Regions from separate parts of the Arthrobacter sp. TMN-49 genome, predicted to be linked through region 2. Evidence: predicted binding sites of a transcription regulator. Region 2 holds the regulator's gene; the other holds the start of a gene.
The links. The regulator HrcA, encoded in region 2, represses chaperone genes, less so after heat shock. The targets are predictions, from matches to a motif close to TTNGCACTCGNNNNNNNCGAGTGCNAA.

Region 1: groES (co-chaperone GroES) is a predicted target of HrcA. The motif match lies at 2,658-2,684, and genes of this name have one in related genera.

Annotation. Positions count from the first base shown of each region.
Region 1 is NZ_JBTNDH010000015.1:83,640-90,289, forward strand. Features, by position in the region: gene ACX80E_RS09050 (ABC transporter permease) at 1-791, opposite strand, end outside; gene ACX80E_RS09055 (ABC transporter ATP-binding protein) at 788-1,669, opposite strand; gene ACX80E_RS09060 (ankyrin repeat domain-containing protein) at 1,785-2,588, shown strand; gene groES (co-chaperone GroES) at 2,856-3,152, shown strand; gene groL (chaperonin GroEL) at 3,247-4,854, shown strand; gene guaB (IMP dehydrogenase) at 5,193-6,650, shown strand, end outside.
Region 2 is NZ_JBTNDH010000013.1:88,538-95,187, forward strand. Features, by position in the region: gene lepA (translation elongation factor 4) at 1-569, shown strand, start outside; gene hemW (radical SAM family heme chaperone HemW) at 566-1,795, shown strand; gene ACX80E_RS08035 (DUF4870 domain-containing protein) at 1,897-2,289, opposite strand; gene ACX80E_RS08040 (DUF3097 domain-containing protein) at 2,345-3,193, opposite strand; gene hrcA (heat-inducible transcriptional repressor HrcA) at 3,489-4,502, shown strand; gene dnaJ (molecular chaperone DnaJ) at 4,536-5,678, shown strand; gene ACX80E_RS08055 (16S rRNA (uracil(1498)-N(3))-methyltransferase) at 5,684-6,460, shown strand; gene ACX80E_RS08060 (GerMN domain-containing protein) at 6,613-6,650, opposite strand, start outside.

The DNA of each region.
Region 1 (6,650 bases), on a different contig from region 2:
CGGAACGTCAGCCTGCACAGGATGAGCCCCACCACCAGCCACAAGCCCATGACGAGCGCCACGAGGCCTAGGTTCCAGGCGCCACCGGGCTCGGCAACCTCAAAGGAAGCCGGCAGGAAGACGCTGCGCATCCCCTGCGCCATCCACTTCAAGGGGAAGATGCTGGCAATGTTTTGCAACCAGCCCGGCAATTGCGAGAAGTTCAGGTAGACGCCGGAGATGAACTGCAACAACAGCACAATGGGAATGACCACCGCGGTGGCGCTCTTGCCTGTCCGCGGCAGTGCAGAGAGAGCTATGCCAAGGACGCAGCTGGTTACCACGCCAAAAAGGAACACCCAAGCAAACGTCAGCCACTTAGCCGCGTCGGTGGGCATTTCCACGTTGAAGGCAAAACGCGCCACCAGCAATAGCAGAATCACCTGGAACACAGCACTGATCAACACCATCCCGATCTTCCCCATGAAATAGGAGAAAACCGGCAGGGGAGTACCGCCCAAGCGTTTAAGCGTGCCATCACCTTTTTCTGTGGCAATATCCACGGCGAGGTTTTGCACCCCACTGAGCAGCATGCCGGCGGCAACCATGCCCGGCACATAGAACGCGGCAAATGAGATGCCGCCGCTGCCATCCGGCTTGGTTCCGATGTTTCCGCTGGTGCTAAAAGCCACGGCAAAAATGGACAGCATCACAATGGGGAAAAGGAACGTGAAGAAGACAGAATCGCCTTGACGGAAATACAGTTTGAGCTCATAGCCAATGCGGGAGGTGCCCAACGCCAAAGTCCTCATGCTGCCTCCTCACTTTCTGCGTTGCTCTGGGTCGTGGTGCCCACCATGGACAGGTAAATGTCCTCAAGGCTGGGCCGAGTAATTTCAAGTCCCGGGACCTCCCCGCCAGCCTCAGCATAGAGCCGGGCGGCCAACGCGGCCGGTTCGGTTGTGCGCTCCACCCGGACCGCACCGTCCTGCCGCCACCGGACCAGCGGCACCTTGGCATCGGCCCCGCCAATCTCATCAATGGAACCAATATCCACCAGCTTGCCACCCACAATGACTCCTGCCCTGTCCGCCAAGGTGGCCGCCTCATCAAGATAGTGCGTGGTCAGCAAGATGGTGGTCCCCTCGGCCTTGAGCTGGTTGATCAGCCCCCAGAACCGGCGACGTGCCTCGGGATCAAAACCCGTGGTGGGCTCATCGAGGAAAAGCAGCCGGGGCCGGCCGATGATGCCCAGTGCCACATCCACGCGCCGCCGCTGGCCGCCCGAGAGCTTGCTGATGCGCGTGGTCGCCTTTTCAGCCAGCCCCACAGCCTCGATGACCTCCGCCACCGTGCGCGGGTTGGGGTAGTAGTTGGCGAAATGGGTCAGCTGCTCCAAAACCGTGACATTACCGCTCTCACCAGTGGACTGCAGCACGATTCCCAGCTGGGCTTTCCATGCCAGCCCGCCTTGTTGCGGATCGACGCCCAGGACGCTCACCTCCCCAGCGCTCCGGTCCCGGTAGCCCTCAAGAATTTCAATGGTGGTGCTTTTCCCGGCACCGTTGGGCCCCAACAAGGCAAACGTCTCGCCTTCGTGAATGTCAAAACTGATGCCGTCCACCGCGTGGATGCCGCCGTAGGACTTTCGCAACTCCCGCACCTGCACCAGCGCTGTTGAATTCGTCATGGGAACATCGTTGCACCATTGCAGCGTTGCCAACAGACCTGCACCGCCCAGAGAATTTGAAGCGGCTCCGCCCCGGGGGTGCCCGGCCCACGCCCGAACCGCTAGGCTGGCGGGCATGACGCACCACCTCACATTGCCTCCGCAGCGGCGCCGCTTTGCCGCCGTCGGCCTGGCCCTGCTGGGGGCTCTCACCCTCGCCAGTTGCGAGGCTCCCGTCCCTGCGCCCACGGCACCAGCCACGGCGAGCAGTTCGGCGCCGCCAACAGCATCCCCACACACGTCCCCGGCCACCACCAAGACGCCAATGACACCGCAGGAGCAAGCTACCTTGAATACGCAACTCATCAGCGCAGCCCACACCAACGATTCCACGTCGGTGGCCCGGTTGCTGGCTGACGGCGCCGAGCTCGAATTCAAGGGAGCAGAGGGGCGCACACCCCTGGTGGCGGCAACCAAGTCCAACGCCGTAGCTGCCGCCAAAACGTTGATGGTGGCAGGTGCCGACGTCAACGCCCAAGACGATGTGCAGGATTCGGCGTTCCTCTATGCCGGCGCGGAGGGACTCGATGAGATTCTGGCCCTGACGCTGGCCCACGGTGCCGATGTCAAAAGCACCAACCGCTATGGCGGCACCGCTCTGATCCCCGCGTGCGAACACGCACACGTCAGCACTGTGCGGATTCTGTTGGCGGCAGGGGTCCCGGTTGACCACGTCAACAACCTTGGGTGGACTGGCCTGTTGGAGGCGGTGATCTTGGGGACGGGAGGGGAGGACCATCAGGAGGTGGTGCGTCTGCTCCTTGATGCCGGAGCGAACGCCAATTTGGCCGACGCCAACGGTGTCACCCCTCTGGCGCACGCCCAGGCCAGGAGCCAGGGTGCCATTGCGCAGCTGCTGCTGGACGCCGGCGGGCGCTAGCCGAGTGGGCACCAAAGGTGCGCCGTGAGCGAAACCACGCCCGCCGACGTCGCACTTTTAAGCCACGAGCTGGCACTCGCCTTGACCGAGTGCTAATCAATTCCCTAGAGTCAGAGTTAGCACTCTCACCCCGAGGGTGCTAACTTGCTTATCTTTTTGGCCATGGGAGCATCGCCGGCACCGCGACGACGGTTGGGGCTCCGCACAACATGGTGAAGAAGACTGCCAGCCATCCAAAGAATTTACGCATGTGAAGGAGAGGTCCGAGTGTCGGTCTCTATTAAGCCTCTTGAGGATCGTATTGTTGTTCGCCAGCTCGAAGCAGAGCTGACCACCGCATCCGGATTGGTTATCCCGGATACTGCCAAGGAAAAGCCCCAGGAGGGCGAAGTTGTGGCAGTAGGACCCGGCCGTGTTGATGACAACGGCAACCGTGTCCCGATCGATGTTGCCGTGGGCGACGTCGTCATTTACTCCAAGTACGGTGGAACTGAAGTGAAGACCGGTGGCGAAGAGCTGTTGGTTCTCTCGGCCCGCGACGTACTGGCCATCGTCGTTAAGTAACGACTTTTGCTCAAGTAACCACTTTGTAAAGCCCCCGCGACCGGGACCGTTCTAGGTTACGAGCGCGGGGTCTTTGCGTGAAAGGACACAACGCATGGCTAAGCAGCTTGCATTCAACGACAGCGCACGCAAGGCCCTTGAGGCCGGTATCGACAAGCTCGCCGACACCGTCAAGGTGACACTTGGCCCGCGCGGTCGCAACGTAGTACTGGATAAGAAGTGGGGCGCTCCCACCATCACCAACGACGGCGTCACAATCGCCCGCGAGGTGGAGCTGGAAGACCCGTACGAGAACCTCGGCGCACAGCTGGCCAAGGAAGTTGCCACGAAGACCAACGATGTTGCCGGCGACGGCACTACCACGGCCACCGTCTTGGCACAGGCACTGGTAAAGGAAGGCCTGCGCAACGTTGCCGCCGGTGCGGCTCCCGGTGAGCTCAAGCGCGGCATTCAGGTTTCCGTTGAAGCCATTGCCACGCGGCTGCTGGAGAACGCCCGCCCGGTCGAGGGTGGACAGGTTGCAGAAGTTGCCGCCATCTCCGCTCAGAGCCAGGAAATTGGCGACCTGCTCGCCGAGGCATTCGACAAGGTTGGCAAGGATGGTGTGATCACCATCGAGGAATCCTCCACCACCTCCACCGAACTGGTCCTCACCGAGGGCATGCAGTTCGACAAGGGCTACCTGTCCCCGTACTTCGTCACCGACGCAGAACGCCAGGAAGCAGTCATGGAAGATGCACTGGTTTTGATCAACCAGGGCAAGATCTCCAGCCTGCAGGAATTCCTGCCGCTGCTGGAAAAGGCACTCGCTGCCAACAAGCCGCTGTTCATCATTGCTGAAGACGTCGACGGCGAGGCTCTGTCCACGCTGATCGTCAACCGCTTGCGCGGCACCTTGAACGTTGTTGCTGTCAAGGCTCCGGGCTTCGGTGACCGCCGCAAGGCCATGCTGCAGGACATCGCGATCCTGACAGGTGCACAGGTTGTCTCCCCGGAGATCGGCCTGACCCTGGACCAGGTTGGCCTTGAAGTACTGGGTACGGCTCGCCGCATCACAGTCACCAAGGACAACACCACCATCGTTGACGGTGCCGGCACGGCTGAGGAAGTTGCCGACCGCGTAGCCCAGCTGCACGCTGAGCTCAAGCGCACCGACTCCGACTGGGACAAGGAAAAGCTGCAGGAACGCCTGGCCAAGCTGGCCGGCGGCATCGGCGTGATCAAGGTTGGCGCAGCCACCGAGGTTGAGCTGAAGGAAAAGAAGCACCGCATTGAGGACGCCGTGTCCGCAACGCGTGCCGCTTTGGAAGAAGGCATTGTGGCCGGTGGCGGTTCCGCACTGGTTCAGGCCGCCAAGGCTCTCGACGAGGATGCCACCGTTGCAGCCCTGACCGGCGATGCAGCAACTGCTGTTGAACTGGTGCGCAAGGCTGTTGCCCAGCCGCTGCGCTGGATTGCCCAGAACGCCGGCCACGACGGCTACGTTGTTGTGCACAAGGTTGGCGAACTCGAAGACGGCTTCGGCTTCAACGCAGCCACCGGCGTCTACGGCAACCTGATCTCCGACGGCGTCATCGACCCGGTCAAGGTCACCCGTTCGGCCCTGCGCAACGCAGCCTCCATCGCAGCTTTGGTGCTCACCACCGAAGTTCTTGTGACGGACAAGCCTGCCGAGGACGACGAAGCTGGCCACCAGCACTAATCTCCGCTCTCCTTGCGAGAAGAGACGGCGCTTGCGGTTAAAGCCACCGGTATACCGGTCGCTTTAACCGCAAGCGCCGTCTTTTTGCTGGGCTGCGCGAGGGGGCGGCGACCTCCCCGCCGCGCGGCACCGTGGAACTTGTGGGGTTCACTCACGCGTTCTGCAACGCGTTCTGCAACGCGTACCAGGGCGGCCCGGGGTGTGAGCCAGGCCTCGGGAATAGGGTCAGGGCCGCTTTCGTTTTAGACTGTAACCAACGCACAGACAGTCTCCGTAATCACGGGACCAGTCATCGGGTGCACACCCTTAAATGGTTCTACCCCCGCCAAGGAGCCTTCGTGTCCCAGCCTGAAATTCATGACCCCTTCGCCTTCGTCGGCCTGACGTATGACGATGTCCTGCTCCTTCCCGGCCACACCAACGTCATCCCCTCCGAAGCTGACACCAGCTCGCGTGTTTCCAAGCGCATCACCGTGCAGACACCGTTGCTTTCGGCGGCCATGGATACTGTGACCGAATCCCGCATGGCGATCGCCATGGCCCGTCAGGGTGGTTTGGGTGTTGTGCACCGCAACTTGTCCATTGCGCGTCAGGCCGAAGAAGTTGACCTGGTCAAGCGCAGCGAATCAGGAATGATCACCAACCCTGTCACCGTTGGCCCTGACGCAACACTGTTGGAGCTGGACGAGCTCTGCTCACGTTTTCGGGTGTCGGGCCTGCCGGTTGTTGACGCCGATGGCCGCCTGGTTGGCATCGTGACCAACCGCGACACAGTGTTCATCCCGGACAACGAATACTCGCAGCGTCTGGTCCGCGACGTCATGACCCACATGCCGTTGATCACCGGCCGTGTTGGCATCAGCCGTGAGGACGCCTCCGGTCTGCTAGCCAAGAACAAGATTGAAAAGCTTCCCTTGGTGGATGCCTCAGGCGTGCTCCGCGGCCTGATCACCGTCAAGGACTTCGCCAAGGCCGAGCAGTACCCTCTGGCCACCAAGGATGACAAGGGCCGGCTGCGCGTTGGTGCAGCCATCGGCTTCTTTGGCGATGGATTTGAGCGCGCCATGACGCTCGTTGAGGCGGGCGTTGACGCCTTGTTCGTTGACACTGCCAACGGCCACAGTCAGGGTGTGCTGGAAATGATCGCACGCCTGAAGAGCGAGAAGGCTGCCGCCCACGTTGACGTGATCGGTGGCCAGGCCGCTACCCGCGAGGGCGCCCAGGCCTTGATCGACGCCGGTGCCGACGGCATCAAGGTTGGCGTTGGTCCGGGCTCCATCTGCACCACCCGCGTGGTGGCAGGTGTTGGCGTTCCGCAGATCACAGCCATTTACGAATCCGCCAAGGCTGCCATTCCGGCCGGCGTGCCGTTGATCGCCGACGGCGGCCTGCAGTACTCAGGTGACATTGGCAAAGCGTTGGTGGCCGGCGCTGACACAGTCATGCTCGGTTCCTTGCTGGCTGGCACCGAAGAGTCCCCGGGCGAGACGGTCTTTGTTAACGGCAAGCAGTTCAAGGCGTACCGCGGCATGGGCTCCCTCGGTGCCATGCAGTCCCGCGGCCAGAACACCTCCTACTCCAAGGACCGTTACTTCCAGGCAGATGTCACAGGGGATGAGAAGCTCATCCCCGAAGGCATCGAGGGCCGGGTGGCGTACCGCGGCCCGCTCTCCTCGGTGGCGTACCAGCTGGTTGGTGGCCTGCGCCAGACCATGTTCTACGTTGGCTCCCCGACCATTCCGGAGTTGAAGGCGCGCGGCAAGTTTGTGCGCATCACCTCCGCGGGCCTAAAGGAA
Region 2 (6,650 bases):
CCATCATGGAATTGTGCCAGACACGCCGCGGCATTTTGGGCGGTATGGACTACCTGTCCGAGGACCGGGTGGAGATCCGCTACCGCCTGCCATTGGCCGAGATTGTCTTTGACTTCTTTGACATCTTGAAGTCCAAGACCCGCGGCTACGGCTCCCTTGACTGGAAGGCCGACGGTGATCAGGTCGCGGACCTTGTCAAAGTGGACATCCTGCTCCAGGGCGAGCAGGTGGATGCGTTCAGCGCCATCACCCACCGGGACAAGGCATACGCCTACGGTGTCATGATGACCGGCAAGCTCCGTGAGCTGATCCCCCGCCAGCAGTTCGAGGTGCCCATCCAGGCTGCCATCGGTGCCCGCATCATTGCCCGTGAGAGTATCCGCGCCATCCGCAAGGACGTCCTGGCCAAGTGCTACGGCGGTGACATTTCCCGTAAGCGCAAGCTGTTGGAAAAGCAGAAGGAAGGCAAGAAGCGCATGAAGATGGTGGGCCGCGTTGAGGTTCCCCAGGAAGCCTTCATTGCCGCGCTGACAACTGCCGAAGCACCCAAGGACAAGTCAAAGAAGTGACACCCAGCGCTTTACCCCTCGGCGATCCGGCTCCCGCCGACGGCATCCTGCCCGCGCAGGCTGCCGTCGGCGCGGCTGACCGCAAATTCAGCCTCTACGCGCACATCCCGTTTTGCGCCGTGCGCTGCGGCTACTGCGACTTCAACACCTACACGGCCACGGAGCTGGGTGGCGGCGCCTCACAGGACGCCTATGCCGAAACTGCCGTTCGTGAAGTGGAATTTGCCGCCCGGGCCATGGTTGCGTCGGGCCTGCCTGCGCGCAAGCTCAGCACAGTGTTCTTTGGCGGTGGCACGCCCACCCTCCTGCCCGCGGGCGACCTGACCCGCATACTGGGTGCCGCCGTCGCGCAGTGGGGGCTCGAGGATGGTGCCGAGGTCACCACCGAAGCCAACCCGGACTCCGTCACCAGGGAGTCGCTGCAAGAGCTGTACGACGGCGGCTTCACCCGCGTGTCCTTCGGCATGCAGTCGGCCGTGCCGCACGTTTTGAAGGTCCTGGACAGGACCCACCGGCCCGAACGTGTGCCGCAGGCTGTCGCGTGGGCGCGCGAGGTTGGCCTGAACGTGAGCGTCGACCTGATCTACGGCACCCCGGGCGAGTCGATCGCGGACTGGGAAACATCCGTGCGCACGGCCCTGAGCTACAACCCGGACCACATTTCTGCGTACTCGCTCATTGTGGAGGAGGGCACCAAGCTGGCCGCCCAGATTCGGCGCGGCCAAGTGCCGAACATCGACGATGACGACCATGCCGTGAAGTATGAGCTTGCCGACGCGCTCTTCAGCGCGGCCGGCTTGTCCTGGTATGAGGTCAGCAATTGGTCACGCACACCGGAGGATGCTTGCCAGCACAACCTGGCGTACTGGCGAGGAGACGACTGGTGGGGGATCGGCCCGGGTGCCCACTCCCACGTGGGTGGTGTGCGTTGGTGGAACGTCAAGCACCCCACCGCCTACGCCAACAGGCTCGATGCCGGCGAGTCGCCTGCCGCCGGGCGGGAAACCCTTGACGCCGACACCCGGGCCATGGAGCGCATCATGCTGACGTCCCGCCTGTCCGAGGGGCTGGCCATCAACACCCTCAGCCCCGAAGCGCGCAAGGCAGTCGCCGGGCTCATCGCCCAAGAACTGGTTGACCCGCTCAAGGCCTTCGCCGGCACCTTGGTGCTCACCCTCAAGGGCCGCCTCCTGGGCGACGCCGTGACACGGGCACTCCTGGACTAGCCCCCAACCCGAACTGACCCGCAGAAAACGGCGAAAATCCGCGCTTTTAGCGCGATTTTCGCCGTTTTCTGCGGGTCAGTTCGGGTTACTTGAGTTTGGCGTTACTTCAGCAGGCGCGGGTTCAAGGCGTAGCGGTACGGCTGTCCCTTGTTGACGCTTACCGCGCCAATGACGGAGAAGACTGTCAGGAACGCCCACACGAGCAGTGCGAGCAGGAAAAACACCGTGCCGAGCTGCGGGTTGAAGAACGTCAAAACAAACCCCAGCAGGTTCAGCATCACGGCGATGGCTGTGGGTGGCAAGGTGAAGTTCAGGGCCTCAAGGGACTCCTGGGCGGTGAATCGGCCACGGGGGGCCACATACCTGTGGATCAACAGTGCCGGAACGCAACCCAGAATGCCGCCGCAGTGGGCCATAAACGCCCACTGCTTGTCTTCTGATGGGGTGAGTGGCGGCTTGACGGGACCATTCTGCTGGGTTACCGGATGACTCACAATGACAAGCCTTTCAAAAAGCGAAACTACTGGCCAACATATCGCTGGCCACTCTCTAGGATACGGGTGCTGTGAGGAAGTCAATCACTTCTTCCACGCGACCCAACAACGATGGTTCCAAATCGGCATAGGAATTCACCCGGGACAGCAGCCGTTGCCATCCCAGACCAATGTCCTCGGCAGTGCTGTGGGGCCAGCCAAAGGCCTTCAGAATGCCCAGCTTCCATTCCATAGATCTCGGGATAACAGGCCACGCCGGGATGCCTAAGGTGGCCGGTTTGATGGCCTGCCACACGTCCACGTACGGGTGGCCCACCACCAAGACGTTGTTGTGTGTGCCAGTTGACTTCATGAGATTGGACACAATGCGGGATTCTTTGGATCCCGGCACCAGGTGGTCCACCAAAATACCCAAGCGGCGGTTCGGGCCGGGGGAGAAATCTGCCACGGCGGCGGCCAGATCGTCGATGCCGCGCAACGGCTCAACCACGATTCCTTCAACGCGCAGATCGTCTCCCCAGACTTTCTCAACGAGTTCGGCGTCGTGCTTGCCTTCCACCCAGATGCGGCTGGCCTTGGCCACCTTGGCGCGGGTGTCGGCAACCTTCACCGAGCCTGAGGCTGTGAGCCGGGTTTGCCTAGCCGCCACAAGGCGCGGGGCAATGAGCTCAACGGCCTCGCCTTCAAAGAGGAACCCAAAACCCAGCGGGAACGCCCTGATTTTTTCGCGCCTGTCAGCAAGCTCCACAATGTGCATGCCGCCAGATTTTTCCAGCCGGACAACAGCACCCACCCAGCCGGTTTGCTGGTCTTCAACCACCAGCCCGGAAACGGCCTCCACCTTTGGCAGTGTCCGCACGGGCGGTGCGCTCAAATCTTGGGGACCCCACTGGTTGAATTCCACGCTAAAACCTGACTCTTCATTCTCGGGGCAACGCTCATGGCGAACGCTGCAGCTGTGAAAACCCATGCTAACCGCAGAAGGGACACTAGTTCCGGTTCGCCATGGTCACAGTGCCAGGGGTGGGGCGGGACAAAAAGTATTAGACTTAGCACTTGGTTGGGTAGAGTGCTAACGGCTCGTATTAGCCCCGCCCCGGTAGCGGCACAGACCTGTGCCCGTCGGGCGGAGCACCACGGCCGGCAGTACACGCAGTGCTGCCAAGAGATTTCAGCGCCATTGAAAGGAGGTGACGGGAATGAGTGAACCACGGAAGTTGGAGGTCCTGCGGGCCATTGTTGAAGACTACGTGCACACACGCGAACCCGTTGGCTCCAAGGCGCTGGTTGAACGGCACCACTTGGGCGTTTCCAGTGCCACCATCCGCAACGACATGGCGGCGCTGGAAGAAGAAGGCCTCATTGCCGCCCCGCACACCAGCTCGGGACGCATACCCACGGACAAGGGTTACCGGCTGTTTGTTGACCAGCTGTCCGCCGTCAAACCACTTTCTGCCGCCGAACGCCGCGCCATTGCCGCGTTGTTGGAGGGTGCCACCGATCTTGACGATGTCCTGGAACGGACAGTGAAGACGTTGGCCCATCTGACAAATCAGGTGGCGGTGGTGCAGTACCCGCGGTCGGGCGGTGCCACAGTGCGCCACATTGAATTTGTTTCCCTGGCAGCACGCCAGGTTCTTGTGGTGTTGATTTTGGCCTCGGGCAAGGTTGAGCAGAACGTGATCGACGTCGGCGCAAACGTTGACGACGCCATGTTGGCTGGGTTGCGGCAAGTGTTCTTGAGCGGCTTGCACGGACTGACGGTGGCAAGTCTGCCTGAAGCTGTGGCCAGGATACCGCTGACTGTCCAACTGCCCGAGCAGGGACCGGCACTGCGCCTGGCCCAAGGCTTGGTGCTGTTGGCCGGGAATGCGCGCGGAGACAAAATCGTTATGGCGGGGACGGCCAACCTGGCCCGATCCAACAACGACTTCCCGCTCAGCATCGGCCCTGTCCTTGATGCCTTGGAAGAACAAGTTGTGCTGTTGCGCCTTTTGGAGGCGATGGCACAAGATTCCTTGGGAATGGCAGTGGTCATTGGCCGCGAGAACCCCCACGATTCGCTGGCTGAGGCGTCAGTTGTGGCCAGCAGTTACGGGCCGGGCCAAACTGCCAAGCTTGGCATCGTGGGCCCAACCCGGATGGATTACCCCAACACCATGTCCAGCGTACGCGCCGTGGCGCAGTACCTGTCTAGAATTTTGGCCGGCTAAGCGGCCACCGATTCCACTGAAGAGAGCAACACTTTGAGTAATCACTACGATTCATTGGGCGTCGCCCGCGACGCAACGGCCGAGGAGATCAAGAAGGCTTACCGCAAACTGGCGCGTAAGCTGCACCCCGACGTCAATGACGCCCCGGATGCCCAGGACCGTTTCAAGACCGTGACACACGCCTACGAGGTCCTTTCAGACCCGCAAAAGCGCCGTGTCTATGACACCACGGGCAACGAAAACGGCAACGACAACGGCGGCGGTGGCGGTGGCGGCAACTTTGACGGCCAGGGTTTCGCCTTCCAGGACATCTTCGAGACGTTCTTCGGCGGCAGCGGAGGCGGTGGCGGGCGTGGGCCGGCGTCGCGCATGCGCCGTGGCCAGGACGCGCTCATCACCGTCCGCATTGACCTGCGTGAGGCAGTGTTCGGCGTCAACAAGAAGCTGGAAATCGACACGGCCATCACGTGTGGCACCTGTGAAGGCAGCTGCTGCCGGCCGGGCACCTCACCCACCACCTGCGACGTCTGCCACGGCAGCGGCCAGATCCAACGCCCCGTGCGCTCCATCCTGGGCAATGTGATGACGCTGGCCACCTGTAATTCCTGCCAGGGCTTTGGCACCATGATTATTGACCCGTGCAACGAGTGCATGGGCGAAGGCCGCGTACGTGACCGCCGCACGTTCACCATCAAGGTTCCGGCAGGTGTCAGCACGGGCACCCGCATCCAACTGGCCCAGCAGGGCGAGGCGGGTCCGGCCGGCGGTCCGGCCGGCGATCTCTATGTGGAGATGAAGGTCAACAATGACCCCAATTTCCTGCGTGAAGGCGATGACCTGCACGCAACACTTAGCGTTCCCATGACTGCTGCGGCACTGGGCACCGAGCTGAGCTTTGAAACCTTCGACGGCGAACAGCCCATCAGCATCAAGCCGGGCGCTCAGGCCGGTGAAGTCATCAACCTGCGCAACTTGGGTGTGACGCATCTGCGCGGTTTTGGCCGCGGGGATCTCAAGGTTCACATCCATGTCGAAACACCCACCAAGGTCGATGCCGCCCAGGAGGAGCTCCTGAAGCAGTTGGCTGCCTTGCGCGGGGAAACCTTCAGCGAAGGCAAACTTGTCTCCAGCGGCGGCATGTTCGCGAAACTGCGCGACAAGCTCGGCAACCTCTAGCGCCCATGAGCAACCCTGTCTTCTACGCCACCCCCGCCGAGCTCGTGGGCCTTGGCCCGGGCTCCACGTTCTCCTTGGGCGGTGCCGAAGGCAAGCATGCCGTCACGGTCAAGCGGCTCACTGCAGGTGAGCCGGTTGACGTGTGCGACGGCGCAGGGTTGCGTCTGGTCTGTTCGGTCACCAACGCGGAGCAGGGTGTGCTGACGGTGCAGGTGGCCGCGGTTGTGGCCGAACCGGTCCACACCGTTCGGCTCACCCTCATTCAGGCACTGGCCAAGGGCGACCGGGACGAACTCGCCATCGAGACGGCCACCGAGCTGGGAATTGATGCGGTTGTTCCGTGGCAGGCCGAGCGTTCCATAGTTCGTTGGAAAATGGACAAGGCGCTTAAAGGTCCCCAGAAGTGGCGACAGGTGGTTGCCGCCGCGGCCAAACAAGCTCGGCGGGCCACCGTGCCGCAGGTAGGTGCGCTGGTGGGAACCGCCGGCATTTGTGAACAGATCCAAGCCGCCGACCTGGCCCTGATTTTGCATGAGGACGCCACAGATTCCCTGGCTCTGGTGGTGCGGGCGTGGAAGACCGCGCAGGACTCCTTGGACTCGGGGACGCCCCTGGACGTTTTGATGATCGTGGGGCCAGAAGGCGGCATGAGCGACGCAGAGGTGCAGGCGTTCCTGGCGGCCGGGGCGCAGAAAGCCCTGCTGGGCCACCATGTGTTGAGATCCTCCACCGCCGGACCGGCGGCAGTAGTCTTACTCAGCCAAGAGCTGGGCCGCTGGTAGTCCACAACCGCTCCCACGATGCAGCCGCTGGCGCGTCTGCCCCGCGGGTCCCTCGCGGTTGTGGCTCCACCCGCACCCTCCCTAACCTCGTTCCTCGGCCAGGGAACCCTCGGGCGCGTGGGCCCATCACCCGCCCCCACCAGTAGCGCCGGCTAGGGCTGGTTGATGGTGACGATTTTGGTGTCCAAAC